3 regions of the Cohnella algarum genome follow, and region 3 is predicted to be linked to each of the others. Evidence: riboswitches for the same ligand, from Rfam matches in the RefSeq annotation. Region 3 holds a riboswitch; each other region holds the start of a gene.

Region 1 (10,638 bases), 110 kb from region 3:
ATGACCATCAGGCCGCTGTCGCGGTCGAAGCCGCTGACATTGCCCCATGTAAACGTGACAAGCCCGTACCCCGGCAGCGCCTTGTTCGCTTTGCAAACGCTTTCTTTCAACGGTTCCAGCAAGCGGTTTCACCCTTTCCGGCCGACGGAGCCTTTGCCGGAGCCTTTCTCCGGCCATCTCCGTCCGACTGTTAAAGTTGTACGATAAGTGCTCCTATGGTTGATGCCTTCATTATACACTTGTACGTACATGTGTGTCGAGAGGGAAAGCCAAAACGGCTTCGGTCACGTTTCGGCCGGAACGGCGGCCGTCGACTGCCGGACGACGAGACGGGGCGGAAAAACGTTCGCCGCTCCCCCGGGCGGCGATTCGCCTTCGAGCATCGAGATGAGCATGCCTGCCGCCGTCTTCCCCATTTCCGCCTTCGGGTGCGCCACCGTCGTCAGCTTGATTTCCGTCGCCGTCGCCAAAAACGAATCGTCGAATCCGACGATCGACAAATCTTCGGGGACGCGCAAGCCGGCTTCCCGCACCGCGTCGAGCAGCGCCACGGCCAGCTGATCGTTGTAGCAAACGATGGCCGTCGGCCGGTTCGGCATCGCCAGCAGCTCGCGCAGCGCCGCTTGCGGCCGCTCCTCCTTCCGCTCGGTCTCGTAACGGACGAGCATGCCGGGCTCGACCGCCAGCCTGCGCTCGCGGTGCGCCTGCAAAAAGCCCTTCAGCCGGCGGCTTCCCTGCAGATCGTCCGTTTTGAAAAATCCCGCCACCCGGCGATGCCCGAGCTCCAGCAAATGCTCGGTCGCAAGCCTTCCTCCCGCTTCGTCGTCGAGCTTGACGCAAGGGAAATCGAGGTCGGGATAGCTTTCGTTGATCATCAGCAAAGGAATGCCGTGATATTCGAGCGCCATGTAGGCGTCGAAATTCGGATTGCCCTCCGCGCTTCGCGTCGGCTCGACGATCAGCCCGCACACCCCTTGCCCGAGCATCATTTCCAGGCTTTCCCGCTCGCGGTCCTTCCGGTTGTCCGTGCTGGACAGCAGCAGCCGGTAGCCCCGATCCTTCAAGGCGCTTTCCACCCCTCGGACGATCGACGGAAAGATATAATCCGAAATGTAAGTCGTAATCAGGCCGACCGTCCGGTTCGCGCCCGCGTTTCTCCGTTCTCCGGACAGCCGGGCGACGAACGTTCCTTTCCCTTGCTCGCGGGACAGCCAGCCTTCCTGCACAAGCTCCCCGATCGATTGGCGAACCGTTTGGCGGCTGAGCCCGAACTGCTCGGACAGCTCGTTCTCCGAAGGCAGCTTGTCTCCGGGACGGTAGCGCCCGCCGGCAATCCAGGAAACGATCTCTTCTTTGAGCCGCATATATTTCGGAGACTGCGAATTCAAACCGATTCACCTCGAAAAGCTTTTTCTTCCATTATAGCATAACTTGAAACTTGTACGTACAGGATTGCGCTCGCACGCACCGAATTCTCTCCCGGGGCGTCCGGACGGCGCCCTGCAGCGTCAGCCGGCCCGGGGCCATTGCAAGAAAGGAACGATAACAACCGCCGGGCGAGGCCCCGGCGGTCGATGCTTGGTCGATTAACGTTCCGGCCTTTGGCGCCCCGCCGGTTGAGACTTCGGCGGTCGATCGGTTGCCGCCTATTTCCGCACGATTTCCTTCACGGCCTGATCGAGCTTGTCGAACAGCTGATCCTTGTCGATCCGGCCTCCCTGGTATTCCTGCATCGCGGCTCCCCAGCCCTGGATGACGCCGTCCGGATAGCGCCCCCAATGCCAGCCGCCCGCTTCCTTGGCCTGCTGCGATACCGCCGCGCCGAGCTGGCCGATGTCGGCCTCCGTCGCCGGAATCGTGACGAGCGCGGGGATGAACTTGAAATCCCGAACCAAATATGTTTTGCCGGTTTCGGAGGAGACGAGCCAGTTCAGGAACGCTTTCGCTTCTTCCGGATGCTCGGACTTGCCGTTGACGATCCAGAAATTCGCCGGACCGGTGTAAATGCGCTCCTTGCCGCCGTCGTCGATCGGAATCGGCATCATGCCTAGGTTCAGTTGCGCCACCTTGTCGATGTCGCCTTGAATCCAGTTGCCCTGCTGAATCATCGCCGCCTTGCCGGACGCGAAATTGGCGACCTGCGTCGCGTAATCCGTCGTCAGCTTGTCCTTCTGGCTGTACTTGAACACGAGATCGACGTAGCGGATCCATTTTTCGAACACTTCGTTTCCTTTGAACGAAACCGAGCCGGCCGGACAAGCTGCGCGAGACGCTCGTAAACATGAACGAGGGACTGCAGCTCGTGCTAGGGAGCCGGTTCGACTTCGGCATCGGGCAAACGGCCGTTTTGCCGGAAGGAGCCGGGGCTTCCTACTGTTCCGCTCGCGCGGCGCTTCGGCAGCGAAACCTGTCTCGAGTTGCCGGGAGCCGGACCGGCGAGCGAACCGGGCGTTCCCGGGACGATGCCGGCCGAGGAGGAAGCCGCGGCTCCGTTTCCCGCCCCGTTCGACGCCGCCGGCTGCCTGTCCTTGCCGGCATGGGAGCGCCAGCTCGGCGATTGGCTGCTTTCTCTTTCTTCGACTTGCGGCGTCGAGCGGCCGAAAGAGAAAAACGCGATGCGCGAAATCGCCAAATACATCGAGTCGAATTATAACCGGGAGTTGACGCTGCAGGAGATCGCCGGCCATTTTTACATGAGCCGGGAATACATTTCGCGGAAATTCAAACAGGAGTTCGGGGAGAATCTGTCCGATTTTCTCGGGCGGGTCCGGATCGGCAAAGCGAAGCGGCTGCTGCTCAATCCCCGCTTGCGGATTGCCGAGGTCGCGAACATGGTCGGCTATGCCGACGAGAAATATTTCAGCAAAGTGTTCAAAAAGCTGGAAGGAATCTCGCCCGGCCAATACCGCAAAGGTTGACGGCGGGCGGGCGCGGTTCCCGCCCCGCCCGCGTCCGCCCGCCCGTCCGCGCGCGCCTGCCGGCCTTGGCCGCGCGGCTTCAGCCGAACCGGCCGATCCAATCGGACAGCGGCTGCTCGGCAAGCGAAGCGATTTTCAGATCGGCTTCGGAAAAGTCCATTCCTTCCGTCAGCGGGTTCGGCACGGCGATGCCGTACATGCCGGCGGCCTTCGCCGCCCTCAGCCCGTTGACGGAATCTTCGATCGCGACCGCTTCGTTTCCGCGGACGCCTAGCGATGCGAGCGCAAGCTTGTACAGCGCCGGGTCGGGCTTGACTTTTTCCACCTCGTCCGCCGTATGGATCGCATCGAAATAAGCGAGCAGCCCGTGCTCCCTCAGATGCGGTTCGACCGAGCGGCGGTAAGAGCTCGTCGCAAGACCGATGCGCAAATCCCGCCGCTTCGCTTCTTCCAGCGTCGCGATGACGCCCGGCCGAAGCTCGACTTCTTTGGACTTGGCGGCGAACCGTTCGTTGAACAGACGTTCAACGGCCGGGCGGTCGATCGGTCGGCCGCAAAGCCGCTCCAAATCCTCGTAAGGGTCGTAGGCGCCCCACGTGCCGATTCCCAGCGCCCAGCGTTCGAGCTCCAGCTTCTGGCCGTGGTCCGAGAAGATGTCGCAAAACGCGTCGTACGCCACCGACTCGGTATCCAATATCGTTCCGTCAAAATCGAACACGACTGCCTTGATCAATCGCTTCTCTTCCTTTCTTCTCCAGCATGGCTTGCGGCGGCGATGGCGGCCGGTTCAAATATCGACCGCGTACGAAAGCGCGAGCTCGTCTCCGGATTTTCCGCGAATGCCCCAATTGCCTCTGGGCATCTCGATGAGGACGATTTCCAGATCGTTCTCGGTAAGCCCGCACGCTCCCGCTCCTTCGTACAGCAGCCGGATCAGGTTTTTTTTCGCTTCCTCCGAACGACCTTCGAACATCATAATCTCTACAATCGTGTAATGCTCGGAACGGTCGGCGGGAAAAATGAAATCCGCCTTGTCCAACCCGATGAAGCGTTGAAATCTTTTTTGTTCGGGAATTCCCCACGCTTCCGTCAGACACATATGGATAATGTCCGACAGCGTTTCCCTTACCGCTCCAAGCCGTTCGCGAATACCGTATACTTTTACCTGAGCCATTGGCTGCTCACCTCTCTCTGTCTCCTTCTGAAACTCCGTATCCGCCTCTATCGTATCATGATTTCCCCGGCAAACAAAAGAAGCCGCCCCGAAAATCGAACGCATGTTCCGTAGGAATTTAGTCGATTTATGGCGAAACATTATCTTTATAGGTAAAAAGGGTGACAACTTGGTCCTTTCGACTGGTGCGTTCAAACCGAAAATCGCAAACCTTTTGAAAAAAAGGGGCGCAAAGCCCATGGGCCTAAGGATCCAGAATCTAAGGCAGCCGGGTTACCGAAATTGTCGATCATCAGAAAGGAAAACTCATGACTACGATGGAAAATCTCATTACGCAGCAAGATTTTTATCACCTTTTTCAGCCGGTGCTGCATCTTGCCGACCGGTCCGTGCTCGGTTATGAGGCGCTCATCCGTTGCGACGCCGTTCGCTCGCCGGACCTGCTTTTCAAAGCGGCCGCGGAGCAAAACAAGCTGTTCGAGCTGGATACGCTGTCCGTATACAGCGCTATCGCCGCTTTCTTTGCCGACAAGAAGCGGAAGGAGTCCGGCGAGTACCTGTTTCTTAACGTCTTTCCGTCCTCGCTCGCGGACGAGACGTTCCCGCATTTTATCGAAAAGGCTTTGCGGGATTATCTGGTTCTGGCAGACCGGATCGTATTCGAAATCAACGAGACGGTGACGGAAGCGGAGAGCTGGGATGACGCGAACTTTATCGGCAACTTGCGTTGGCTCCGCGAATCCGGATTTCTTGTCGCATTCGACGATGTGGGGGAAGGAGCGACGACGCTCAGGAAAATTATCGAAATCGCCCCCGACATGATCAAGCTGGACCGGTTTTTCGGCAGGGATCTGCAGGTCGACGCGGAAAAACGCAAAATGTTGAAGTTGTTTGCGGAATATTGCAAGGACAACACGCTGCTTATCTTGGAGGGGATTGAAGAAACGGAAGACCTGATGCAGGCGCAGCAGTTGGGCGTCGCGTTGGGACAGGGATTTCTGTTGTCCAAGCCGAAGCGGCTGGCGGACCTCTACTCAACGGGCGTCCCTTAAATCTTCGGAAAAGGGAGTCGTAGATATTGGAAGACCGAAAGAACTATTCGAGAAAAGCGATGCTGTCATTAAAAATTTCCGAGTTTGAAATGCCGCCCATGCAGGATTTGCTTATTATCGGCAGGCGCGCCCCGATCGGTCCGGAAGCCGTGCGCAGAATGGCCGAGGCGCTTAGCCCCGACCAGTTCTCCGTGGTCCGGACCGACCATCCGAAGATCGAGGCTGTCCTCATCCGCACCTCCCTTCTGCAAATGCTGGACGAGAGCGTACTGATGGACGTCATCGTTCAGGAAGCCGAGGGCTCATCAACGAAACGATGGTGCTTCGCTCGGAGCTGAAGGTGGAGGTATCCGTGCAACGGGAGGTCGACATCCGATGAAGGTCGGCGAAGTGATGACTCGCACGATTCATAGCGTGTCGTCCGGTCGAAGCGTGCTCCATGCCTCCGAACTGATGGAGAGGTTTCGCATCGGCTCCCTCCTCGTCGTCGATGCGGGAACGGTCACGGGCATCCTGACGTCGCGCGACGTGCGAACGACGCATCCGAACCGGATCGTTGCCGACGCGATGACTGCCGATCCGATCGGAACCGTCGAGGACGCCTTCGTTTGGGACGCTCTGAACTTGATGGCGGAGAACGGCATTGAGCGGCTGCTCGTCCGTTCGAAGGACGGATCCCCGTCCGGGATCGTCACCCGGGAGACGCTTGCTTCCCGGATTGCGGAGCTGACCGATCCGATGACCGGACTGTTCAGATCCGATTATCTCGAGGCGATTGCGTTGGATCTGATCGCGCGCGGCCAGCCGTTTCATTTTTTGTTCATCGATTTGAACGATTTCGGCGTCGTCAACAAGCGGTTCGGGCATCCGGTCGGGGATGACCTTATTTGCGGCTTCGCGGGGAAACTGAAATCCGTCTTCGGCGAAGAAGATTGTCTATGCCGGTATGCGGGAGACGAATTCGCGGTGCTTAGCAAACGTCCTCCTTCCTTCATTCGAGATGCCGTCGGGACGCTGGCGGACGGCTTCTCCGTCGGTCCGGCGCACGTATCGGCTTCGGTCGGATGGCTGGACGCCGGCGCGGAACCGGATCTCGGCAAGCTGACGTTTCGGGAACTCGTCCTGCGGGCCAGCCTGATGTCCACCGAGCGGAAGACGGGCAAAGTCTGATTTTCATTCGTCCGCTGCCGTCGCTTTTGTGCGCCGCTGTTTTGCAAAGCGCCCGCTCGCCTCTCTGTCGGCTTCTCTACTGGCTTCTCTGTCGGCTTCTCTGCTGGCTTCTCTGTCGGCTTCTCTGTTGTCCTTCCTTTGCTGACCGTCCGTTCCGATACTTCCCGCCCCGCGCTGCTTCCCCCCGCCTTTCAAGCCGGTTGCAATCGGCCGCGAACTTGTCTATGATGCAAGCATGACTTTTGCCCGAAAAGGAGAACGTTATGCTTGCCAAGCTTCTGGAAGTGCTCATTTGCCTGGCGCTCGGTTTTTTCACGGGAATCGGATTGAGCCCTGACGGCATGGATTTGCAGGAAAGCGGAACCCCTATTTTGCTGGGCTGCATCATGTGGCTGCTCATTTTTTCGCATGTAAAAAGCAGGAAATAAACGGGAGCGCCCCTTGCTCTTTCATCTAGTACAGAAGGGAAGATCGCGTATGCGTACGCTCGTCGGCTTGTCCGGCTTTACGCCGGAGCAGGAGGAACGAATCCGAAGCGCCGTCCCGGGCTGGAACGTCGTTTTCGGCAAAGCGAAAGAGCTCGATCCCGGAATCTTTCGGGAAGCGGAAGTGATTTGCGGCTGGGCGAAAGAGGCGGAAGCGGACCTGCTTCGGCCGGATGCCAAGCTGCGCTGGGTGCAGGCGGGATCGGCCGGGGTCGATTATTTGCCGTTGAAGGCGCTTGAGCAAAAAGGCGCCGTCGTGACGGACGCCAGCGGCGTTCATCCCGTCCCGATGGCGGAAACGGCGTTCGCGATGATGCTGGCGTTCGGGCGCAAGCTGCATCTGGCCGTTCGGAAGCAGGCCGAGCGGAAATGGGAGCCGCTGGGCGCTTACGGCGAGCTGCGCGGCAAAACGCTCGGCATCGTCGGCGCGGGCGCGATCGGCGAAGAGACGGCGCGAATCGCGCAGGCGTTCGGCATGCGCGTGCTCGGGCTCCGGCGCTCGGGCCGGCCGGCCCCTTATTTCGATCGCATGTCCGGACCGGAAGGGCTGGATGACCTGCTCGCCGAAAGCGATTATGTCGTCAACATCCTCCCGCATACGGAGCGGACCGTCCGCCTGTTCGACGCCGGGCGTTTCGCCCGCATGAAGCCGACCGCCTGTTTCATCAACGTCGGCCGGGGGTCGGCCGTCGACACCGCCGCCTTGACGGAGGCGCTCGCCGAGGGCCGGATCGCCGGCGCCGGCCTGGACGTGTTCGAAAAGGAACCGCTGCCTGACGACCATCCGCTGTGGAGCATGGACAACGTCATCATAACTCCGCACATGGGCGGTTTGTCGGAACGGTACAAGGACCGGCTGGCGGAGCTGTTCGCCGACAACTTGCTGGCCTATGCGGCTTCGGGGCGTCCCGCCCGCAACATCGTCGACTACGGGCTGATGTACTAAGCGAGCTTCCGCTTGGTTTGGCTGAACCGCGATTGCCGGATCGGCGGTTCGGCATATGCGCCGCAAGCATGCGTATCGCGGGATGAGAGGAGTCATCACGACTCAACTGGATCGGCAGCGGTGGCGCGAAAGCGGCGAGATGAGTCATTTTTACTCAATTGCGTCCGGCTTTATGCGCATGGCAGGTTGAGATGAGTCATCACGACTCAACTGGATCGGCAGTGTGCATGCGAAAGCGGCAAGATGAGTCATTTTTACTCAATTGCGTCCGGCTTTATGCGCATGGCAGGTTGAGATGAGTCATCACGACTCAACTGGATCGGCAGCGGTGGCGCGAAAGCGGCGAGATGAGTCAATTTTACTCAATTGCGTCCGGCTTTATGCGCATGGCAGGTTGAGATGAGTCATCACGACTCAACTGGATCGGCAGTGTGCATGCGAAAGCGGCGAGATGAGTCATTTTTACTCAAATACGTCCGGCTTTATTCGCATGGCGGGGTAAAATGAGTCATCACGACTCAACTGGATCGGCAGCGGTGGCGCGAAGGCGGCGAGATGAGTCATTTTTACTCGAGGCGGGATGAGATGGGCGGCCACGACTCAACCGGATCCACCGGAGGGCCGCCGTCATGAGCGAAACACCGCGCACTGGGAGCTGCGTGAAAAGCCGACTTCCGGAGCGGATGGGGAGACTTCGTCCGAGAAACGTTCCCGCTGCCCGGCCAGAGCCTGCGCTCCGCGAGCTTCATGCGAACCTTATCTTACTCGTTAAAACCAGGATCGATAAAAAAATACCGCCGGCATTTCGGCGGTATTCGTTCATTCCATTTACACCGTATAATCGTCAAACGCAATCGTCTCGCCGTTAACGGCCGCCTGCGATAGACCTCCGGCGCCGACCGTCAGCTCCAGAAGGTCCCGTCCCCGGTCGCCGCGGTAGCTCGCCTTCATGCCGTCGGCCGTTGCTTCGAAAACCGGAGGCTGTCCGGACATCTTCTCCGCGAAAGCTTCCAGCCCCTCCACACCGTCTTCGCCGGCTTCCGATTCGCTCACCGCTTCGACGACGACGCCGTTGCGCAAGCCTTCGCTTACGACCACGCAGCGGTCCTCCTGCTCCTCCAGCTTGTAGCCCCGATGGAGAAAAACCGCCAGGTAGACGCCTTCGACCCGCCCGAACAAAGCCTGCGGACGCTGCAGCCATTCGCCTTTCGGCAAGATGCCGATGACCCGGTCGTCGGCGCCTTCCGGAATCGGGTAAAGCGAAATAATCGTGTTGCGATGAAACAGCACTTCGCCGATTCCGCTTTGCCCGCGTCCGCTGCCGGCCGCGGCAGACGGATCGAGGTGGAAGAAGTAGGCCTGGTTGACGCTGTCGCTTCCCGTGAGCGGAAAGGTGACGTCCCAGCGGTGCTGCTCATTGGCGAATTCCTCGACCCGCTCCCAAATGCCTCCGGCGGCGAAACGCTCCGTTATGTAAACATAACGGTGTACCGTTTGCCGGTCGGGGCTTCCCGCGTTCAGCACCGAAATCCGCTTTTCGACAACGGGCTCGCGGCGACCGACCGCCGTTTCCCGCACTTCGGGCGCAGCTTCATAAAAGAGGAAACCCGCATACTCGGTGCGCGGCAATTTTTCCGGGAGGGGAAAATCGCCGAACTGGACGTAATCGAACAAAACGTTCGCATCGCGGGGCACATCGTGCGCACGGGCCCGGGAATGCGGTCCGACCCACGTCCCCTTCAAATAATAGCGGGCCCGCTCCTCCCACAAGTAATCGAGCATTTCGGACAGGTCCCAGTTGATGTCGGCATCTTCCACAAGCTCCCACGCTGCGGTAAACGCCTGCACCCAGTGCCAGAACCACGGAAGTCCGCCGTACTCGCTCATGCCGTTTTCCCGCAGATGGTCAAGCGTATCCAGCAGGCTGCGATGGCCGTCCGCAAGCAGTTCCTCATCCTTGAACATGTCGCCGAAAATGAGCTTGGCCGCCGTATATTTCGCGTCGTGGTGGCTGAAGCGGTTTTCCTTCGCGTAAAACCGGCTGCGGTAAACGTGCTTCAGCGCTTCCTCGAACGCCGTCTGCAGCGGCTTGCTCAGCAAATGCTTGTAATGCCGGCAGAACACCGCCATCAGACTGCCCATCAGCTCGATCGGGAGCGGGTCCAAAGGAGCCTTCTGCGGAACGGGATCGAGCCGCAGGGGCCAATGGCCGTACATGTCGCTGTTCGGGTCCTGATTTTGCAGCCGGATGACCGCGAGCAGCACCTGGGACGCCTTCGCGGCCGCCATTTCCTTGTCGAACGGAAGCTGCATCGCCGGATCGACAGCCGCAGCGAACAAATACGAAGCATAGTAGAAGTTGTCTCTAATATCGTGATGGAACCACAGCCCGCCACCCAAGGTCGGATGCTTCTGCGCTTTGCATGCAATGGTGTAAATCAGCTTTTTTTGCCGTGTCTGATAAGAGCTCATCTGCCATCGCCGTCGCTTTCCAAAGTGTTCGATTTCGGTTATTCCCGTTTTCCTTTTACCATCATAATTCACATGGAGGGCGAGCGCAAAGGGAACTGTTGTAGATTACCCTCATTTTCTCGCTTTTCGAGGAATTTAGCCGTTGTTTTTTTTGTCAAAATCGGCTATCTTTAAGGTGTCATGAAAATTATTTTCTTTTTATTTTCGTTTATTGTGTAAAAATTTTTCCCGAACGAGGTGTATCGCCTTGAGCATCCGCCATGCGATCCGGGACCGGATGGATGCGCTGCATCCGAAGGAACGCGAATTGGCCTCCTATCTGCTGGACCATGCGCAGGAAGCCGTCCGCATGACGATTTCGGAGCTCGCGCGCGAATCCGGAAGCAGCACCGCGACGGTTTCCCGCTTTTGCCGGTCGCTA
Region 2 (10,638 bases), 520 kb from region 3:
CCCGCGGAGCGGTGCTCGCTTCAGATGCGTTTTTCCCGATGGGCGATACGCTGGAGTTGGCGGCGAAAGCCGGCATTACGGCCGTCATTCAGCCGGGCGGCTCGATCAAGGACGAGGAGTCGATCAAGGTCGCGAACGCGCACAACATCGCCATGGTCATGACCGGCGTGCGTCATTTCAAGCACTGAGCAAGATCTGAGGGGGAGCCTGTACACATGCGTATACTTGTCATCGGACGCGGCGGACGGGAACACGCCATCGTCTGGGCGCTTCGGCGCAGCGAAAAGGTCAAGCACATTTTCTGCGCTCCGGGGAATGCCGGAATCGGCAGTCTTGCCGAAAACGTCGACATCGGGGAGCTTGAATTCGACCGTCTCGTTCAATTCGCGTTGGACAACGCGGTCGATCTCGTCGTCGTCGGTCCGGACGATCCGCTTGCCGCGGGCATCGTGGACGCGTTCGAAGCGGCGAAGGTACCCGTATACGGACCGCGCAAAAACGCCGCCGAAATCGAAGGCAGCAAAATTTTCATGAAAAACCTTTTGCGCAAATACGGCATTCCGACGGCCAAATACGAGACGTTCACGGAATACGAGCCGGCGCTTGCCTATCTCCGGAGCCAGCCGGCGCCGATCGTCATCAAGGCGGACGGCCTCGCGGCGGGCAAGGGCGTTACCGTCTGCTTCACGGCGGAAGAGGCCGAGCGGGCGCTGCGGGAAACGATGGTGGACAAGTCGTTCGGCGCGGCCGGCGACAAGGTGGTCATCGAGGAGTACCTCGAAGGCCAGGAGATGTCGATTTTGTCGTTCGTCGACGGGGAAACGGTTCGTCCGATGCCGGCGGCCCAAGACCACAAGCCGGTCTTCGACGGCGACAAAGGCCCAAACACCGGCGGGATGGGCACGTATTCGCCGCTGCCGCATATTCCGCAGGCGATCATCGACGAGGCAATCGAGACGATCGTCAAGCCGACGGCCCGCGCGATGGCGGCCGAAGGGCGTCCGTTCCGCGGCGTGCTGTTCGCCGGGCTGATGATCACGAAGGACGGGCCGAAAACGATCGAATTCAACGCCCGGTTCGGCGACCCGGAGACCCAGGTCGTCCTGCCGCGGCTGAACACCGATCTTGTCGATATTTTCCTCGCCTCGATCAACGGACGCCTGCATGACCTCGATATTTCCTGGAGCGACGAAGCCGCGGTGTGCGTCGTGCTGGCTTCCGGAGGCTATCCGGGCTCCTATCCGAAGGGCTTGCCGATTCATGGACTGGACGATGCGGGGGATGCGCTCGTGTTTCACGCGGGGACGGCGGAGCGGGACGGAAACGTCGTCACGGCGGGAGGCCGCGTGCTCGGCGTCGTCGGGCTCGGCAAGGATATCGCCGACGCGCGCGGCAAGGCGTACGAAGCCGCGGACAAAATCTCGTTCGAGGGCAAGTTCAACCGGACGGATATCGCCGCGAAGGCGCTGGTCCGAAGCAAGTAAAGCATGAAAAAGCCGCCTGAAGGTCCGACGGGACTTTTGCGGGCGGCTTGCTTTATTTTTTTCGGAACAATTCCCGGCGCTTGGAGTAAACGTAGGCGACCGCGTAAACGACTCCGATGGCCAGCATGGCGGCAACCGCATGCTGCGAAAGCCAAGCGACGAACGCTTCCATGAAAGCGACCTCCCTCGGGATGACTTCTCGGTTTAGAATGCCCCGTTTGGGGTAGAATGTTCCGGCGTCCGTTTGACAGAGGAAAGCGATGATGGTAAGATTTTTAATACATAGTATATTAATCGGAATTAGAGGAATAAAGGAGATCCGACCATGGAAAGACCGTTTACGATACGACACGACCGCTTGAACCTCGCCGCGACGATCCATTATCCGAATCCGGATGCCAAGCGGGAGGGCCGGAAGCTTCCCCTGATTATTATCAACCACGGTTTTGTCGGAAGCCGGATCGGCGTGGACCGATTGTTCGTGCTGGCGGCCCGGCAGTTCGCGGAGCAAGGGAATCTGGTTATCCGGTTCGATTTCGCGGGCTGCGGGGAGAGCGACGGCGTTTACGGGGAGCATGGGCTCGACTCGATGATCGAGCAAACCCGCACGGTGCTGAACTACGGTCTGTCGCTCGATATCGTCGATCCTTTGCGCGTGACGCTGCTCGGTCACAGCTTGGGCGGAGCGGTCGCGCTGCTGACCGCCGTGAGGGAAAAGCGGGTGAAATCGCTCGTGCTCTGGTCGGCGGTCGGGTATCCGTTCAACGACATTACGCGCATCGTCGGACGCAAAATATACGAAGAAGCGGTCACCCGAGGTTCGGCGGACTATCTCGGCTACACGCTGAAGCCGGATTTTTTCGACGCGCTGATGAAGCATCAGCCGTTCCAGGAAACGCAGAAGTTCACCGGGGACGTGCTGCTCGTGCACGGAACGGGAGACGACGTCATACCGGTCGATTATACGTTTTTGATGGAAAAGACGTTTTGGCTTCGGGGAGAAGGACGCTGCGACAAAGTCGTCATTTTTCAGGCGGATCACACCTATTCGAGCGGCGAGCATAAAAAAGAGCTGATCCGCGCCACCTCGGATTGGCTCGGCGGCTACGACCAGCGGCAGCAGGAGTGGCACCATTGGAGCATATAGGCCGAACGAAGCCTTCGAGTCCGCGCGGCAGCGGTTGAGGGCTTTCTTGCCCTCTCCGCGTGGCTTAAAGCCGATTCCAGTTGGGTCAAATTTACTCATCTCACCCCACCGCCGCGCACGCCGTCGTCCCAGTTGAGTCGTGGCGACCCATCTAGGCCCGCCGTCCGCGTACAGCCGCTTCCGGTTGGGTCAAATTTACTCATCTCACCCCACCGCCGCGCGCTGACGATCAAGCAGACGTTTTCCCCATACCGGCGTATTTTTATCGAAAATTGATGCTTAAGCCACTGGTCTTTTGTCGGACCGGGCCGATCTGACATGTCGTTTAGTACAGTTTTTGTACAGATCCTCCTGCTACTCTGTTATGGTGCTGTTCGTTAGCAACATGTGCGGAGAAAAAGATAGATGGACGAAATCAATGAATCGGGAGGCAGCTGTGAAAAGATTTTTGAAAACGATGGTCAATTTGCGCTTGTTGGCCGTGTTGCTTGTCGTTGCCTATGGAGCTTTCTCGGACGTGGGGGCGGCATCGGCCGCTTCGGCACCGCCGCTCGGCGCGGCCTCTGAGTCGGCCAAGCCGGACGTCATTCCGGAGCTGCCGGAAGCGGCGTTGTATGTCGCCGACTCGGACAAAACGGGCGAAGTGGTCGAGATCGCCGAGGAGGAAGTGCCGCTCGGAACCGTCGAAACGAAGGCCAAGCCGGACGTCATTCCGGAGCTGCCGGAAGCGGCGTCGTATGTCGCCGGCTCGGACGAAACGGGCGAAGTGATCGAGATCGCCGAGGAGGAAGTGCCGCTCGGAACCGTCGAAACGGAGGCGAAGCCGGACGTCATTCCGGAGCTGCCGGAAGCGGCGTCTTATGTCGCCGGCTCGGACGAAACGGGCGAAGTGATCGAGGTGGCCGAGGAGGAAGTACCGCTTGGAACCGTCGAAATGGCGGCGAAGCCGGACGTCATTCCGGAACTGCCGGAAGCGGCGTCGTATGTCGCCGGCTCGGACGAAACGGGCGAAGTGATCGAGGTGGCCGAGGAGGAAGTGCCGCTCGGAACCGTCGATCACGGCGTTGATGCCGCGAAGACGATCGAAGAGGACGAGGCGCCGCTTGGCACGCTGCCGCAGACCGGCGAGTCCGGTCCGCTTCCGTTTTACCTGTTCGGATCGGCGCTTGCCGTTTTCGGCGTTTGCCTGCTGCGCAAAAAACGCGTAAACTGACCGTATGAACGCGGGCCTGTCCGGCCTGAATGCGTCGCTGCATTCACGCTTCTCCACGGCCCAGGAGGGATAACGACATGAAAAAGCTGTACTTGCTTTTCATCCTGGCGGGCGTTTTTCTGATCTGCTACCCGCATCTGAACGAGTGGGTTCAGGACCGGAAGCAGGCGCAGTTGCTGGCTGCCGCGGAGCGGGAGCTGGCCGAAGCCGACGATCGGCTGTCGTCTTCCGTATCTACGCTAAAGAACGGCTTGGCGAAAGTGAACGCGCTATTGGAACAAAGCGCGCAGGAAGAAGAACCGGAGGAGCCCGACCCGTTTGCCGCGTACGCGGAGGACGAACGGCCGCTCGCCATCCTGACGATCGACAAAATCGACGTCAAGCTGCCGGTGCTCGAAGGGGCCACCAAGCAGAACATGAAGCACGCCGCGGCGCACATGACAGAGACGGCCGCGCTGGGAGAGGTCGGCAATGCCGCCGTCGCCGCGCATAGAGCCAGAACGAAGGGCCGCTTGTTCAACCGGCTCGACGAAGTGGAAATCGGCGACAAGATCGACGTCAAGACAAGCGAGGGCAGCTACAGCTACACGGTTTACGAAATCAAAATCGTGGAGCCGACGGAGCTTTCCGTGCTGGAGCCGAACGGAACGGACCGCATTTTGACGCTCATTACGTGCGATCCGCTCGTCAACCCCACGCATCGTCTGATCGTTCACGCCAAAATAACCGATTCCGCCGCGACGGCGGATTAAAAACTGCTTTTCTATTTCGACAAATAATGGTATAATTTTTATGTAAAAGCTTATCACGATAACGGCAAACCTGTCGAAAGGCAGGGACGCAAAGCTACAGGGCCTTCCTCCGAGCGAGATGGCAGCCAGTTGCCGAACGACATGGCTTTTTTTGTTTTTTCGAAGCCTCTGAAAACTTTACCGATAATGGCATACCTGTCGAAAGGCAGGGACGCAAAGCCATAGGGCCTTCCTCCTAGCGAGATGGCAGCCTGGCCGCCGAAGGGAGTTTTACGAATGCGCAAGCTCGCGTTCGCGACCGCCGCGATCGTTATATTGTTTACCATGTTGTTTGGCGCCGCAGCCTACGCCGCCAACGAAACCGGCGCGGAATGGCTGGACACGACAAAGCTGGATACCGGGGCGGTCGGCGTGCGCTATGCAGTCAAAGCCGACGTCAAAACGAAGGCCATGATCGTCAAGGACACCGGAAAATATACCTATACGCTCAGAGCGGACAAGCCTGTCGAATGGTTCCCTCTGCAGTTGGGCAACGGCGACTACACGGTGACGATTCTGGAAAACGTCAGCGGCAATCAGTACAAAGTCGTGGACAAGGCAACGCTGACGCTCGCTTTGCAGGACGGCACGGCCGTTTATTTGAACCAGGTACAGAACATCGATTGGACGCCGAACAGCATCGCCGTTCAAAAGGCGAAGGAACTGACGCAGAACAAAAAGACGGACGCCGAAAAGGTGGCCGCCGTTTACCGATACGTAATCGACAACGTCAAGTACGACAAAGAGCTCGCGGCCGCAGCCACGCCGGATTACCTGCCGCAAATCGACCGCACGTTCGCCAGCAACAAGGATATCTGCTACGGCTACGCCGCCTTGACGGCCGGCATGCTGCGCGCGCTCGATATCCCGACGAAGCTGGTGACGGGCAAAACGACGTACGTAACCGAGTACCATGCCTGGAATCAAGTGTTTCTGGACGGCCAATGGGTGACGATCGATACGACGGTCGACGCCGGACTCAAAGCCGGCAAGCAAGATTTCCAAATGATCAAGGATGCCGCTCTCTATACGACGGACAAGGTGTACTAAAGCCTTGGAATTTGCAAAAAAAGCCCAGGAAGCTCCGAGCCGCAGCGCGGTTTTCGGGGCTTTTTTTCAGATCGAAATCGAGCGTTCAGTTTCTGTACAGTTCAAACGGCTATACTTGAATGAGCGATATTCGGGGCCGGCAATGGGTCGTTCGTCCCGAAATTTCAGGCAACGAAACGAAAGAGGTAAGGATATGTTTGCTTTTGGAGGAAATTCAATCGTAACGGTAATGATCGTCTACGCGCTCGCAGCCGTGAATTTATATGCCTGCCTGAGCTTCGCGGGCAAGATCGGGCTTTCGAAAGGGGAAAAAGGGCGGCTCGCCGCGGTTCAGGCGGCGGTGACCGTCGTTTTCGGCATCGGGACGGATTTTTTCTCGGAAATGATCGACGTTTCCCGGACGTTTCCGTTTCTTTTCGCTTTAACTTCGGTTCTGGTGGCGCTGATCGCCGTCGTCACGGCCGTGCTGATGGCCAGCTGGATCATGGACGAAAAAAGCCTGAACCTGCGCCAATGCATGGCGGGGACGACGCTGCTGGCCGCAGGGTTGTCGTCGATGCATTACAACGGCTTGGCCGCCCCTTGGCTTATGGAGGTCTACGATCCCAATCTCATCGCGATCGTCGCGATTACGGCCGTCGTCGCCATCGCAGGGGTCAGCTGCATTTTTCCCAGGCTTGCCAAAGGGGCGATCGCCGCAGCCATTTTAGGTTATATGATGGTGCCCGCCGCGCTGAACGTCAGCCATTTCATGGCGGCATTGGTTCTGGTGTGGCTGCTTTCGCTGCTGGGCATGTACGTGCTGCAAAGAACGCGAGATTCGAAAACGGCAGACGCCGGAGAAAATGCCTATAAATCGTTGTACGAGAACAGCCGGGACGGAATCGTTCTGATCGACAGCCAGTATAAAATCGTCGGATTGAACGCTTCGGCCGCTTCCATCACGGGCATGGAAAGCCGGCAATTGCGAGGCAAGCCGCTTTCCTCCGTGCTTGACCGCGTGCCGCCGGAAGTCCGGCGGAAAACGAAAAAGCTGTTTTTGCTTTCGTTGCGCGCTCCCGAACAGCGTCCTTGCGAGATGCCGTTTCTCGACGCCAAAGGACAGCGGCGCGAGCTTCAGGTGACGCGAATTCCCGTTCGGGTCGAACTGGACGGGGAGGAGGTGCGAAGCTTTATCGTCATCAAGGATATTACGAGCGAAAAACGGGCGGTCGAGCAGATTCGTTACCTGGCCTATCACGACGAGCTGACGAAGCTGCCGAACCGGAGAATGTTCAACAAAACGTTGGAAGAGGAAATTCGATCGAGCCGGGAAACGGGCAAGCCGTTCGGCGTCATGATCGTCGATATGGACGGGTTCAAAAAAATAAACGACGCGTTCGGCCATACGCAAGGCGATCTTTTTCTGAGACAGGCGACGGAACGGATCCAGGGCTGCCTGAGCGGAAGCCAGGCCATGCTCGCCCGCATAGGCGGGGACGAATTCGCCGTAATCTGCCGGGGAGAGCGGCTGGGGGAGGAAATGGCGGACCTGGCCGACCGGATCGTCCAGGCTATGCATCGGATTCCCGAGGGGATCGTATACGGCGTACAGGCTTCGGCCAGCATCGGCATCGCCGTTTTTCCGCAGGACGGGGACACCGCCGGGCAGTTGATGGACCATGCCGACGCCGCCATGTATGACGTCAAGAAGAAGGGCAAAAACGGCTTTCAAATGTACAAAAGCGACCGCACGCCGCCGTTTCCGGAAGCCTCGTTGGACGTCTGACCCGGAAGCGGGCGGCGCGCGGCTTGATTCAGGCGTCGGCCGGATATCCCGCCCTGGACGTCTCGCCGACCTCCGCAAGCTCGCCGGCGGCGGCGAGCTTGTCGACCGCCAGAACGAACATGGCGTGCGACCAGGTGAGGGGGACGATCCATGCCGGAGCTCCGCTGGCTTTGTCAACCTGTTCGGGCAGCAGGCCGGTTTCGGTGCGGTGATCGATCGCCCAGCGCAGCAGCTTGCGCGCCTCCTCGTATTGTCCGATCTCGGTCCGGTAGTGGGCGAGCCACAACGTCGTCAAAATCCACGGATTGCCCCCGATGTATGGATCGTTCTCATACCGTTTGATCCCTCCGACGACGGGCGAGGTCAGCTTGCGCTCGATCGCATCGGCCTGCCGCCGCATGTAGTCGTGCTCCGGAGGCAGCACGCCGAACGGGGTCGAGACGCCGAGCAAGCTGATGTCGACCGTCGGATCGTATTTCAGCCGGTATACGGGATAGCCCTTTGCCGTATGCTCGACGCCGCCTTCCGCGCCGCGGGCGACGGCGCGCTCGTACTCCTCGCGGCCGACCTTCAGATGAAGCCCGCGGTAAAAGCTGCCTTCCGCCTCGTTCCAGCAATCGTTCTCGATCGCTTCGGCGATGCGGTCCGCCATCCGCTCCCAGGCCGCGGCCGAATCGTCGTCCCCCATCAGCCGGGCGAACGAGGACGCGGCGCGCAGCCCCGCGGAGACGGCGGCCGCCGAATACGTGTGCTCGGCGTCGCGCTCCTCCCACAGGTCGACGCTCGGCTTCGGAAGGCCGGTGTCCGGGTCGACGAAGCCGGCGAGAAACGCCGCGCCCTTGGCCACGGTCGGCCACATGCGGCGGGCGAAGCTTTCGTCGCCGGTTGCGGCGTAATGCTGCCACATCCCCCAGACAATGGAGCCGCCTTCGTCGATCTGCAGTCCCCACGAGGGAGCGAGGCTGCCGTCGTGGTAATGGCGCTGCTGCCAGGACCCGTCCGCCTCCTGCGCGCTCAGCGTCCATTCGTAGAAGCGCCGGGACGCTTCCGTCAGCCCGGTCCGGTCGAGCGCCGTCGTGATGAACGCCGCGTCGCGCCCCCAGCAGAACGAATAGCCGCCGCAGCGGGAAAAGCTCTCGTCCGCCTCGGGAGCGGCAAGCAGGCTGCCGGTCTGCGAGTCGGACATCAGCTTGAACATGAGAACGGACCGTTCGTACAGCTCCGCAAGCGCCCTGTCGCCGCCCGGGCACGGCCGCGCCCCGCGCAGCTCGGAGTGCCAGTAGATGCGGGTCGCCTCCAGCCATTGCGAAACCGGCCTTTCCTTCGTCTCCGCCAGCCGCAGCAGCGCCTCCGGCATCGTCGTTCCCGCCGCGATGTAGACTGGAAGAGTGGCGCTTTCGCCGCCTTTCAGCTTCAAATCCCAAGCCATCGCCCCGTCCGGCCGCATGTCGATCGCGTTGCCGTTCAACTCTCCGCGAACCGCCGCTTCCCAGGCGGAACCGCATTGAAATTCCGCGCAAACGTTTGCGCCCGAGACGGCAAAAAAAGACCGCTTATGGAAGTGAACGATCGCATCCGCGTCTTCGCGGAACGTCGTCGTGTTGTACAAGGGGCTTTCGTTGACGTGAAAAGAAGAATACCAGACGAAACGGAACGAGACCTCGCCGGCCGTCTCGTTCGTGAACGTATAATGGCGCACGTGAACGTCTCCTTCGGGAAGCGAAAAATCCCGCTGCAGGACGGAGAGAGGGAAGCCGTTGCGGCTCGCCTCGGTCCGGACGATATTGGTGCCGGGTTCGTAGGCGATTCGATGCTCCCAGCCGTCCGCGGCATCGTCGAACCAGGTCGCGGCGGAATCGGCTCCGGAAAGCCGGATGCCGGTCCGAATCGCATCTACGTGCTGGGGATGGTCGATATGGGGCCACCACAGGCGGTACAGCCGGCCGGTCCGCCCCAGCGAACCGAGCATCCGGCCGTTGCCGACGATGGCGTCGATCAGATAAGGTTTGTTGGACATGTCGGTTCAGCTCCTTTTTAACGCGGGATTGATGGACGAATCGCGAACGACGAGCCGGTGCGGGATGATGACCGGATTTTGCAGCGACGGCTCTCCCTGCACGCGACGCAGCAGCGCCTGAACGGCGGTATAGCCGAGCTGATAGGTGCCGATATCGATCGAGCTGAGCGGCGGCGAAGCGAGCTCCGCCAGCGGAATGTTGTTGAAGCCGACGACGCAAATATCGTCCGGCACGCGATAGCCGAGCTCGGACAGCCCCCTCATGACGCCGAAGGCGACGTTGTCGTCGATGACGACAAGCGCGGTCGGGCGCTCCGGCAAGCCCATGACGAACGACATCGCCCGAAACCCGCTCTCCTGCAAAAACTCGCCCTCGACGATCCAGTCGGGGCGCGCGGCCAGCCCCGATTCGGCCAGCGCCTTTTCATAGCCTTTCAGCCGGTCGTGGGACAGCGTAAGGTTCGGCGGTCCGCTGACGAAGCCGATGCGCTCGTGGCCTTGGGCGATCAGATGCCGGGTCGCGTCGTACGCGGCGAGCACGTTGTTGTTGTCGACCATCAGCGCGTCGGCGTACGCTTCGCTGCGTCCGATCAGCACGAACGGAAACGACTCCTCCTGCAAAAACGAGATGATCGGATCGTCCCGGCGCGAGCTGAGCAGGACGATTCCGTCCACCCGGCGCCCCCGGACGAGCCGGGAAATCGTTCCGACCTCGTCCTGGTCGGAAGTGGCCGTCGTCATGAGCAAATCATAGCCCATGCGCGTCGCCTGGGTGACGACGCCGCGCAGCAGCTCGCCGAAAAAATCGTTGCGGAACAGCTCCTCCGCGGGCCTCGGCAGCATGATGCCGAGCGTGTGCGTCGTTTTGGAGACGAGGCTCTTGGCCATCACATTGGGGTGGTAGCCGAGCTCTTCCATAATTTTTTTGACTTTGCGCGACGTTTCGATGCTGATGCGCGGATGGTTCGAGACGACCCGCGATACCGTCGAGGGCGAAACGCCGGCGAGCTTTGCGATATCTTTGATGGTGACCATGCCGATTTCACCTTTCTGCAATCGTTTGAACAAGACATCCCTAATGTTAAAGCAAAGCGGTTTCAATGTAAATACAAAACGTTGAAAACGGATTCTTGAAGCCGAAAAAACGAGCCATTTACTGTAAAACGGC
Region 3 (10,638 bases):
CCCGGTATTGATTCCGAACTGCTTTTTGAATTCATCAAAGTCAATGTCAAGCAATTTGCAGTATTGGTCCAGTTCCTCGAAAAAATTGACGCCGCTCGGCTTGTCCCTGGACTCGTAATAAAAGTTGACCAGCTCGAACAGGTTGAAAAGGACCTTCACTTTTTCATTTTTTTCCATTCGTCTCTCTCCTTGTTCTATAATTTATCATTATACTTCAACCTTGAAGGATTGTTCAGATGCCTTTGCCATTCTTTTTCATCAGGAGGAGCACGCCCATTTTCGCACCGCCAGCTCCAGCAACGAAGCGCCGGAAACGATCTGCTCCGCCGAGGTATATTCGTCCCGGCAATGGCTGATGCCCGCATGGGAAGGAACGAACACAAGCCCGGTCGGACACAGCCGCGCCATGTTCATCGCGTCGTGGCCCGCGCCGCTTGTCATCCGCAGATAGGAAACCCCCTCCCGCTCGCACAGACGGCACAGAGACTCCGTCGTTTCGCCGTCCAGCGCCGTCGGAAGCTCGTCGCTCAATTCCTTAACCGTTATTGCGAGTCCTCTCGTTTTTTCGATCTTTCGGATCACTTCAAACAAGCGTTCGGACACCCTGCTTTTCGATTCGACGGACGTGCCTCGTATTTCGAGCTTCAACTCCGCCGTATCGGGGATGACGTTCATCGCGCCCGGCTTGACCTCGCACGCTCCGACCGTCGCCACGGTGCCGTAGGCGACGTCCGTTTTCGCCGCCGCTTCGAGCCCGAGCGAAATTTCGGCCGCGCCAAGGAACGCGTCCCGGCGGCCGTTCATAGGAGTCGTCCCGGAATGCGAGGCGCGTCCCCATACGGTTACCTCATATCGCGTTGGAGCCGCGATTCCGGTGACGATGCCGATCGGCTTTCCTTCATTTTCCAGGATCGGCCCCTGCTCGATATGCAGCTCGAAAAACGCCTTAATCTCCTCTTTGCCGCGGGCGCATCGCCCGATGCCGTCGAAATCGAGCCCGCATTGCGAAATTGCCTCGGCCAGCGTAAGCCCGGCCCGATCCTTCAAGACGGCGAGCGACGATTTGTCCAGCAAGCCGGCCATCGCCTTGCTCCCGATCGTGGACACGCCGAACCTGGAGGACTCCTCGCAGGCGAACACGATGATTTCGACGGGATGATCCGTCGTCAAGCGGCGATCGTTCAGGCTGCGGACGACTTCAAGCGCCGCCGCGACCCCCAGGACGCCGTCGTATCGGCCGCCCCGAACGACCGTGTCCAGGTGGGAGCCCATGGCCACGACCGGCAATTCCGGATGACGACCTTCCCTGCGGGCGATCAAATTCCCGCACGGGTCGTATCGGACCGTCATCCCTTCCCGCTCGCAAAGCCCGGAAAAATACGCGACGGCTTGCCGTTCGACGGGGGAGTAGGCCAGACGGGTCATTCCCGCGTCCGCATAACCGAAGCGATTGAGGTTATTTAACGTTCTGACCAGGCGCGCAGCATCCACTCCGTCGTTCCCTCCCGGCAATTCGGATCGCCTGCATGCGTCGATTCAACCGACTTTCTTCATTGTAATGCAATCTTTTTGCAGATACTTTGTCTCTTCAGACAAAAAAAAGAAGCGGACGTTATCCGTTCCCCCGTCCTTGCTTCCCGGATTAGCGTTTTTCGCGCATTTTCCCCGGCGCTTCGGGTATCGGCCGGCCTGCCCCTTCCTGAAGCTTTTTCCATACCGTCTTGTTGCTGTATTTTTTCTCCAAACTGATGTCGGGTCCGAACCATTCCGGCGCCGCAAAGCCGATCGCTTCCTCTTCGGTCGCGAATTCGACCTCCAGGACGGAAAGCTCCAATTGATCGTAAATGTCGATTTCGACGATTCGGTCGTCCCACTCGGCCGTAAGCCTCGTCTTCGTCAGAGGAATAAAGCCGAAAGCGGCGATCAGCTGCGAATAAAGGCCTTCGGAAATCGAATATTCCACTTCTTCCCGGGACAGGCCGTTTCCGTTCTTGAACGTATGCGTATACGCGATTTGCCCCGTCGTCAAATCCGTGATCCGGCGAACCCGAATTTCCTGCGCTTCGTCCAGCGCCAAATAGGTTTGCTCGATCCGCTGCTTCGACCGGACCCGAATCGCGCCTTGCCCGGCCAGCTTGTCCGGCGCTTCCGCCAGCAAAAACTTCCGCTCGATTTCCAGCGACATGTTGCAGACTCCTTATTTTGAATTCGATGAAATGGATCGGCTCTATTATAACAGGTCGAAAAGGGCTTCGCATTCGCGGCGAAGGAGCGCGAGGTCCTTGCAAGCCGCCAAAACAGCAGCTTGATTGGAATTACAAAAAGCCCGGGGTCGCCCCCGGGCTTCGACATTCACAAGTCTCGGTTCAATACTGCATCAGCATCGATACGTTTTGCCAGCCCGCGCCTACCGTCCAAAACACGAGATAGTCGCCCCGGCTGATTCTGCCTGCCTTCAACGCCTCGTACAGCGCCACGAACGGGCTGTTGGCGGCCGTATAGCCATACACGTCGCCGATATAGGTGACCTTGTCCTCTTCGATGCCGAGCCGCTCCGTCACCAGCTTCACGTTGCCGAGCGAAAATTGCGAGAACAGATAGCCCCCTACGTCCTCCTTGGCGATGCCGTTGCGATCGAGCAAAATCCGCAGCGAATCGACCGCGGAATCGACGCAAACCGAATCGTCGAACGGAGTAAACTTGACCTGCGCGTCTTTGGCCGTAAGTTCCTCCCGGTACAAATTGGAGAGCCCGCGCGCGGGGAACAGCGAGTTGTCGATGACGGACGTGTCGGTTTGGTAAACGGAATCGATGAAGCCGCGCGTCCCCTCCGCGGCCTCCAGGATGACGGCGGCTGCCGAATCCGCGAAATTGGAGTGATAGACCGGCTCCTCCGGAGTATGCGCGGAAAAGTGGTCGGCGCCGACGATCAGCGCGCGCTCGATGCGGGGGTTGCCCATCATGTAGCGGCTCGCCTGCTCCACGCCGACGAGCATGCCTGCGCAATTCGCGTTGATGTCGTAGCAGATCGTGTTCAGGTCTCCCCCCAGCGCGCTGTGCAGCTTGAGCGCGTTGCTGGGCAGCAAATATTCGGGCGTCTGGGAAGTGAAGATGATGAGGTCCAGATCGCGGGCGGACAGCCCTGCGCCTTGCAGGGCGCTTTTGGCCGCTTCGACCGCCATCGTCAGCGAGTTTTCCGCCGGATTGTCGATGACGAACCTCTTGTTCCGGCCGAGCGCCCGGAGCAGCCCCGCAACCTCGGTTCCTTTTTGCCTGAAGCGTTCAATATAATATTCGTTGTCCACTTCGTTGGACGGATGATAAACCCGAACTTCGCGAATTCGAACGGCTCCCATCGGCTCCACTCCTTCTCTCTATTCGATTTGTCGTTTAAACCTCGATAATTTCCCAATTGGCCAATTGGACCGAGCGGGCGATGCGCGACAGCTGCATTTTCAGGATCGGGTTTTTGGCGAGCCGCAGCGTCACCTTTTTAAAGCCGTCCCTTTTGTACATTTGGAAGCAGCCCTCCAAAATCGGCAGCGCATCGGGAGCGCTGACATTAAGCTTTGTGCAATCGATCTCGATGTCGTACTCCGGAACGGAAATCGCGGAAATGCTCTGTTGATAGGCTTCCACCGACTTCATTCCGTCCTCCGGCGTGAAGGTGCCCTCCACCTCCGCTTTCATCACTTTGTTCGCGTGATCCATTTCGATGTTAAAGCTTCCCATGACGTTTTCCCTCCGCATGAAGTAAATGATCGTAAACTAAAACAAGTAAAAGGCCGGCGGCCCGACGTTACTTCACGAGCGCCTTCAGCCTGTCCAAAATCGGAGCCGGCTCGCTGCCGTCCGTCACGACTTCGATGACGCAGGGCCCGTCGAGCCCGCTTACGAAATCCGGAATGCCGCGCAAGTCCTCCAGCTTGTCCACCGCCATCGCCCGAACCCCGGCCGCCCGCATCATGTCGGCGATCGAGATCCGCTCCTGCTTGTAGTCGGGAATCGTCCGGTTATACAGGAATTTCTGCCCTCTCTCGACATACGACAGCATGGCGTTGTTGATGATGAAGTAGACGACCGGCAGCCGATACTCCTTGGCGGTAAAAATCTCCATGCCGTTCATGAAGAAGCAGCCGTCTCCCGCCAGCGCCGCCACCGGACGGCCCGGTTCGGCAGCGGCGAGTCCCGCCGCGCCGGCGATCGCCGACCCCATGGCTCCGTAATCCAGATTGATTTCGAAATCGCCGCCCGACGGAATTTCCAAATACTTCAGCACGAAATTCGTAAATTCTCCGATATCGCACGCGTAGCGCGTATTGGCCGGCATATAGCGGGGCAGCGCCTCGAGAAAAAGGCGGAGCGAAAGTCCGGTGTGATTTTGCGCGTACGGCTCGTTGACCGGCTCCGGCTTGCGATAAGGCGCCCGAGCGCCGCGGCAGTTGCCGATGAAGTAGGGCAGCACCTCCTTTAAATCCCCGCGAATCGCCGCATCGGTTTTGAACACCTTGCCGAGCTCCCTCGGGTCGCGGTCGACGTGGATCACCGTTCTTCCGGCCACGAGCGCCTCGTTGAAGTTGCAGGTGGAGGCTTCCCCGAGACTTGTCCCCAAAATAAGCACGCAGGAAGGGGAAGAAGAATTCACGTGCGCGAACGCCGCATCCGTGCTGGAAAAACCGTAATTGCCCAGGTTCAGCGGGAAATCCGCGGGCACGACTCCTTTGCCGGCGGGCGTCGTGATGATCGGCCATTGCAAGCGCTCGCTGAGCCGCATGATTTCCTCGCCGAAGCCCCGGCCCCCGCGGCCGACCATGATGAGGCCTTCCGCGGAACGGCCGATCAGCCCGGCCGCCCGTTCCAGATCGGCCGGATCGGGCCTTACCGCCTGCAGCTCGGCAAGATCGGCGGGCTCCGGCAGCGGCCATTCGGCCTCCGCCCGCTGCACGTCGATCGGGACAGAGAGATAAACCGGCCCGCACGGCGGCGTGAGCGCAATGCGAACCGCCTTGTCAAGCTCGGCGAGCACGTCGGCTTCGTTCAGCACGGTCGCGCTGTACTTCGTGACCGCTTGGACCATATGCTCGCCGTCCAGCTCCTGGATGGCTCCCTTGCCCATCTGCCAGCGGTTGATATAGCCCGCGACAATCAGCATCGGGGCCTTGGCTCGGCTCGCGTCGGCGATTCCGTTCATCATGTTGCTCACGCCGACCGCGCCGGCGCCCGCGCATACCGCAAGCTTGCCGGTAACGCTCGCGTAACGGGCCGCCATATAAGCGGCTCCGGCTTCGTTTTTGGTGATGATCGGCGCGATGCCGACATCGATCAGGGAGTCGTACAGCGGTCCGATAATTCCCGCCGGGATGCCGAACAGATACTCGACTTGGCTTGCTTTCAGATAGCGAAGTATGGCTTCCGCGATTTTCATCTGAGCCCACTCTCCTCCGTTAAGCTTGAAATATCTCTCTGTATCCTTCTACCAGCCGCTGCGCCTGACCGATCTCTTCTCCCGTGAATTCATGCAGCTCTCCGATGGACGCGACCAGGACGATGCTTTTGACGACCGCTTCCTCCGTTACCGGCAAAATCAAAATGCTGTCGATGCCGAATAGGAAAAACTCCGACGCCGACCGCGGATCGTTCTTGACATCCTGCACGGCAATCGGCCGGGGATCGCGGACGAGATCGGAAAGCAGCCGGTCGCGCTCGACGTAGACCGGGCTTTCCGCATGTACGCTTTTCCACTTTTCGACGCCGAGCTTGTCGGTTTTCGTCTTGAGGACGGGATGCAGGCGGCCTCCTTCGATCCGGTGGCAGGCGATGTCCCGCACGCCGGTCAATCGCTCGAGCTCTTCGAACAGCTCGCCAAGCCGCTCCAAATCCATTGCTTTTTCCCTCCTTCGTCTCGTCAATCCGCGAGCGAATCCAGCTCCTGCCGCAGCCGCTGGGCCTGCTCCTGCATTTGCCGCGCGGATTGAAGCGACTCTTCCATCGCGGCGAGCTGCTCGTCGGAGCAAACCGCGATCTCCTTCGTTCCCGCAAGCGACACTTCGGTAATCGACACCGTCTCGCGCACCGAGCTCAGGATCTGTTCCGCGCTGGCGCTGATTTCCTCCGTCACGCCCGACACTTCCTGCACCTTGAAGGACACGTTTTCCGTCAATGACGCGATTTCGCGGAACGATTGCCCCGCGACGCCCGCGAGCTCCGAACCGGACCGGACCTCGTCCAGCACCCGGCTCATCGCTTCCCGCGTCTCCCGCGAGCCGGCGCGGATATGCTCGACCGTCCTGGCGATCTCCTTGGTCGAGCTCGAAGACTGGTCCGCGAGCTTGCGGACCTCGTCCGCCACGACCGCGAAGCCGCGCCCGAATTCGCCCGCGCGCGCCGCCTCGATCGCCGCGTTCAGCGACAGGAGGTTGATCCTGGAGGCAATCTCGCCCATGATCGCCGTCACCCGGTCGATTTCCAGGGTGCGCCTGTCCATCTGCTCGACCGCCGCCGAGGAGGCCAGCGCCGCTTCGGTAATGTTCTGCATCTGCGCGACGGTCCGCTCGATCAGCTCCATGCCGCCGCTCGCCTTCTGCGCGACTTCGGACATCTCGTTCGCCAGTCCCTGCGACGATTCCGCGATGTGCTCCATCCCTTTGCTGACTTCTTCCAGCATGAACATGTTGCCCCGGGAGCTTTCGGCAATCGTTTCGCTGCCGCCGGCGATCTGCCGGATCGACTCCGAAATGCCGACGACCATGTCCGTGCAAAACTCCGTGTTGCTCGCCAGCGATTGCGAAGCCGCCGCCACTTCGTTCGTCAGCCCGCCGATGCGGGCCAGCACTTCGCGCAGCTGCCCGTTCTCCAAGGGCATTGATTCCGACGTTGCGAGAGCCGCGCTTTCGCCCTGCACCCCTGCGGTTAACGCTGCGGAAGCGCCGAAGACGCCGGCGCGGGCCGCCTTGCGAATGGCCGCATACGCGCAGAAGCTGCCCAGCAGCAAAAATAAAACGGCGAATCCGACGCTCAGCCAGGCGACCCTGGTTTTCAAGTCTTTTATGTAGGTTGCGTCCATTTCGATTCGCATGACCGACGCGGCCGTAAAATAGATCGCGAGGCCGAACGCGACGGAGAAAACCGCGATAAAGCCCGTCGCGGCCAGCGCCCATTTTCCGACCGTGCCCTTTTTCCAATGCCCAACGTTCAAGCGTTTCTCCTCCAGCAATCCGTTTTCGGCGTTCCTGCCGTTCCCGCCCGGAGGGCAGCGCCGAGTCCTTGTCTTCCGGGCGTTGGTCTCGTCTTCCCCGAACCACCTTCTTTCCGCGGCTGCGCGTTTTGCAGGAGTCGTCTTCTTCAGGGAAAAACAAAAAGGACTTTCTACTAAAAGAAAGCCCTGCCGCCCTCATGAAGACACAAAAGATCCATAAGTTGGCAGCCCGGCGATCATAGCAGAACCTTAGACCCGTAGCTTTGCGTCCCTGCCTTTCGACAGGTTTGCCGTTCACTTCTTCACTTTATGATTTCTTTAACTTCCTGTATGTATAGTTATCGGAATAATGCGAGTAAATTTGATAGAAATTTAGATTTATTTACAAAATTTTTTTCAAAATCTTCTACCGTACCGTTTATCCTATTATTGTAAGCGTAATCAAGCCTTGCCGGTCAACGTACCGATAGTTTCCGCCCCCGGTTCGTTCCTCCCTCGTTTTCATTCGCTCCCGGTCGCGCGTCACCGTCCGTCTCCTAAACGCAACAACCGGACGCGCCAGTCGGGCGGGCCCGGATGTTGGGGATGCGGTCGAAACGAAGAACTAACCTTTACTTGGTTACGGTCACGACAATCGTTTCGCCGGACGTCGTCCCGGCGGCGTTGATCAATTCGCCACGGTACTCGTAAGTTCCCGGCGCCCTGCCTTCAAGGCTCGTTACGGCGCTTTGCGCGCCCGGCGTCGAGGCGTTCAGAACCTGCGTATCGACCAGCGTGCCGTTTTCATACAGCCGGTATTCGCCGGCGTTCGTTCCCCACCACATGTTCATCGTCACCTTGTAGTTGCCGTCCCCGTCCCAGTTGTCTTGGGACAGCACCGGCTTGCCCGGATTGGCGTCGGTAACGGTCACGACATGTTCTCCGCACGTTGCCGTTCCGAAAACATTGATCAGTTCGCATGTGTACGCATACGTGCCGTTCGGCTTGCCGGCAATGTCAACGGCCGCTTTTTGCGCCGAGGGCGAAGCGTCCGCCAAGCTTTGCTCGCTGATCAGGACTCCGTTCTCGTACAGTTTGAAGACCGAGCCGTTGTTGCCCCACCACATATTCATCGTCACGGTGTAGCTGCCGTCCTTAAGACCGGTGTCGTGGCCGTTGTTGTCGGATAATACGGGCTTGCCCGGCGCTCCCGTCGCGAGCGGTTCGAAAACCGTCAACGTTACCGCATTGGAGACGACGGTTTGCCCGTTATAGACAACGTGAGCCGTTACCGACGCGCTTCCCGCCTGAACGCCGGTAATTTGTCCTTCCGGACTCACTTCGACCGCCGGTCCGTCGCTGACGTACGTGACAGACGCGGCGCTCAGATCCGCCGGCGTTCCGTCCGTCAACAACCCGGCGATCGACGTCTCGGCGGTGCCGCCGACCGGCAGCAGCGTCGGCGACGCCTCCAGCGTCACCTGGCCGAGCGGCGCCTGCGCCAGCGCGAAATCCTCAAGGCCGCGAGGCTTCAGCTGGTAAAGGCCCCGGAAGATGGCGGATACGCCCTTCACCGTGACGACTTGCCCTTCCTCGTAAGGAAATTCGCTCAGGCTGAGTCCGGTCCGGACATCCACCCGGACGTGGTTGCTGACCTCGCCTTTCACCGCATCGAACTCGAACGAGCCGGACGGGCTGGCGGTAATGATGTTGCGGATTTCGACGTTTTGCAGTTCGACCAGCTGCCCCTGGTTCGAATCGTCGATGCGGTCGACCGGAACGGCTTCGGGCAGCGGAGCGGTCCCCGTTTTTTCGATGGAAACCGGGGTCGTCAGCTCGAGCTCCGTATTGTACAGCACGAGCGGCGCCGTAATTTTGATCTTGTCGCCTTGATGAAAACCGGACTGCGTCTGGAACACGTAAATGCCGCCCGTGTCGTCTTGCAGATAAAACGCCTGGCCGCCGAAAGCTCCGGGCTCCGTCGTCACGACGCCCTCGACCGTAACGAGCGTTCCTTCCGGTTGGGTCCGGGCTTCCGCGATGGAAGTGAGTTCCGGAATCGGATTTTCCTCGTCCGGCAGCGGCTCGGCGGGCACGTTCGCGAGCGTGACGGTTTTCGTCAGCAGATTCGAGCCGTTTTGCCGGAGCCGGAGATTGGCCGAACCGCTCGTACCCGGCCGGATGCGGACGGTCAAATCCTTATAAGCCCGTCCTTCGTTATTGGCCGTCACGCTGAACGCCGTGCTGTACCCGTAGGCCGTCGGCCAGCTTCCGTCCGCGTTCTGGAATTGCGCCACCTGGGTTCCGCCGGTCAAATAGATGCCGGTACTGAAGCCGGACACCGTCGAGTTCGGAGCCAGATTGTCGATGACGACGCGGATTTGGAATTGCTCCGCGTTCGGCAGCTGGGCCTGGTGGACAAAGCTGTATACCGGCCGGATCGGACCGCCGTAGGAGCCGGGCTTGAACGTCGAACGGTCCCACCATTTGTAACCTGCTGCAGGCGCGGACCACGGCTCGGGCTTAGGCTCGGTCGACAGCTCCGGCTGCTCGAACGCGAACAGCTCGGTCGGCTCGTCCAGCTCGAGTCCCGGCACCTGATCCAGGCTGGTGTAGCTTTCCGGCTCGCCGAGCCAATCGATCAAATTGACGAGCAGCTCGCCGTCGTCCAGCTCCTTAAAGCCGTCGTACGTCGTTTTGGCCGCGCCCGTTTCCTCGCGCAAATATTTCGGCGTCGCGTCCTCGACCGGCGAAGAATCGCCGATGAAGGCCGCTTTGCCGGCGCCGACTTTCGATACGGCCACATACGGGCCTTCCGCCACGCCTCCGCCGTTATATACGCCCTGGTCGACGGCGTTGCCCCAGGCTTCGTCCGTTTCCGGAACGTAAACGATGCCTTTGGCCTTCGTCGGATCGATGATCGCCAGCGTCGACCCGGCATGCATCGCCACCGCCGATACGCCTTCGGTGATGCCGAACGCCTGGCTCGGCTCGACGATTTCGTTCGCCGCCACGTCGCCCAGCGCGTTATAGCGGAACCGAACGCCGAAGTTGTCCGCCAGCCAGTCCGAGCTGACGACGCCTTGCATCGCTTCCGAGGCCTTTTCCTCGTCGCTCATCCCCTGCGTCGGATCGGTCCAAGCCCCCCGGCGGTACCCGTTGATCGACTCCGAGCCGTCCCAGCGGTTTTTGTTGCGGTCGGCATTGTAATGGTCGCCGATAAAGAAGATGCTGCCGCCGTCTTCCACGTATTCCAGCATGGCGGCCTGTTCGCTTTGCTTGAACGGAATGTTCGGCTCCGCGATGACGAATACGTCATAGTCCGCCAAATCTTCGTAGACGATCGGGGTCGTCTTGCGCAGCTCCTTGACGTAATACCCATTGTCCGCCAGCGCGTTGGCAAAGTCGGAAAACCCGCCGTCGATGACCCAGTCGGCCGCTCCCGCCGTCTGCGCGTGCGTGTT

Evidence for each region. A riboswitch is a leader RNA that binds a small molecule or an ion and turns the genes downstream of it on or off. The one in region 3 is predicted to bind cyclic di-GMP.
Region 1: it holds a riboswitch for cyclic di-GMP, as region 3 does, so the genes downstream of both, JW799_RS15315 (EAL domain-containing protein) here and JW799_RS14840 (methyl-accepting chemotaxis protein) in region 3, are expected to answer to the same signal.
Region 2: it holds a riboswitch for cyclic di-GMP, as region 3 does, so the genes downstream of both, JW799_RS12910 (transglutaminase-like domain-containing protein) here and JW799_RS14840 (methyl-accepting chemotaxis protein) in region 3, are expected to answer to the same signal.

What each region holds. Positions count from the first base shown of each region.
Region 1 is NZ_JAFHKM010000002.1:3,448,452-3,459,089, reverse strand. It holds gene araD (L-ribulose-5-phosphate 4-epimerase) at 1-122, opposite strand, end outside; gene JW799_RS15340 (GntR family transcriptional regulator) at 285-1,388, opposite strand; gene JW799_RS30165 (extracellular solute-binding protein) at 1,647-2,222, opposite strand; gene JW799_RS15330 (helix-turn-helix transcriptional regulator) at 2,463-2,918, shown strand; gene JW799_RS15325 (HAD family hydrolase) at 2,998-3,651, opposite strand; gene JW799_RS15320 (tautomerase family protein) at 3,706-4,092, opposite strand; cyclic di-GMP riboswitch class I at 4,287-4,373, shown strand; gene JW799_RS15315 (EAL domain-containing protein) at 4,401-5,144, shown strand; gene JW799_RS15310 (hypothetical protein) at 5,171-5,482, shown strand; gene JW799_RS15305 (GGDEF domain-containing protein) at 5,520-6,314, shown strand; gene JW799_RS15300 (hypothetical protein) at 6,578-6,742, shown strand; gene JW799_RS15295 (D-2-hydroxyacid dehydrogenase) at 6,792-7,745, shown strand; gene JW799_RS15290 (hypothetical protein) at 8,574-10,217, opposite strand; gene JW799_RS15285 (MurR/RpiR family transcriptional regulator) at 10,465-10,638, shown strand, end outside.
Region 2 is NZ_JAFHKM010000002.1:2,822,804-2,833,441, forward strand. It holds gene purH (bifunctional phosphoribosylaminoimidazolecarboxamide formyltransferase/IMP cyclohydrolase) at 1-188, shown strand, start outside; gene purD (phosphoribosylamine--glycine ligase) at 216-1,484, shown strand; gene JW799_RS12895 (alpha/beta hydrolase) at 1,810-2,631, shown strand; gene JW799_RS29625 (LPXTG cell wall anchor domain-containing protein) at 3,068-3,844, shown strand; gene JW799_RS12905 (class D sortase) at 3,922-4,596, shown strand; cyclic di-GMP riboswitch class I at 4,650-4,733, shown strand; cyclic di-GMP riboswitch class I at 4,775-4,859, shown strand; gene JW799_RS12910 (transglutaminase-like domain-containing protein) at 4,873-5,685, shown strand; gene JW799_RS12915 (diguanylate cyclase domain-containing protein) at 5,879-7,453, shown strand; gene JW799_RS12920 (glycoside hydrolase family 15 protein) at 7,482-9,470, opposite strand; gene JW799_RS12925 (LacI family DNA-binding transcriptional regulator) at 9,477-10,505, opposite strand.
Region 3 is NZ_JAFHKM010000002.1:3,339,667-3,350,304, reverse strand. It holds gene JW799_RS14875 (hypothetical protein) at 1-177, opposite strand, end outside; gene JW799_RS14870 (allantoate amidohydrolase) at 259-1,491, opposite strand; gene JW799_RS14865 (CYTH domain-containing protein) at 1,643-2,185, opposite strand; gene JW799_RS14860 (ketoacyl-ACP synthase III) at 2,367-3,356, opposite strand; gene JW799_RS14855 (hypothetical protein) at 3,391-3,732, opposite strand; gene JW799_RS14850 (thiamine pyrophosphate-binding protein) at 3,800-5,425, opposite strand; gene JW799_RS14845 (GAF domain-containing protein) at 5,445-5,882, opposite strand; gene JW799_RS14840 (methyl-accepting chemotaxis protein) at 5,906-7,195, opposite strand; cyclic di-GMP riboswitch class I at 7,416-7,497, opposite strand; gene JW799_RS14835 (endonuclease) at 7,807-10,638, opposite strand, start outside.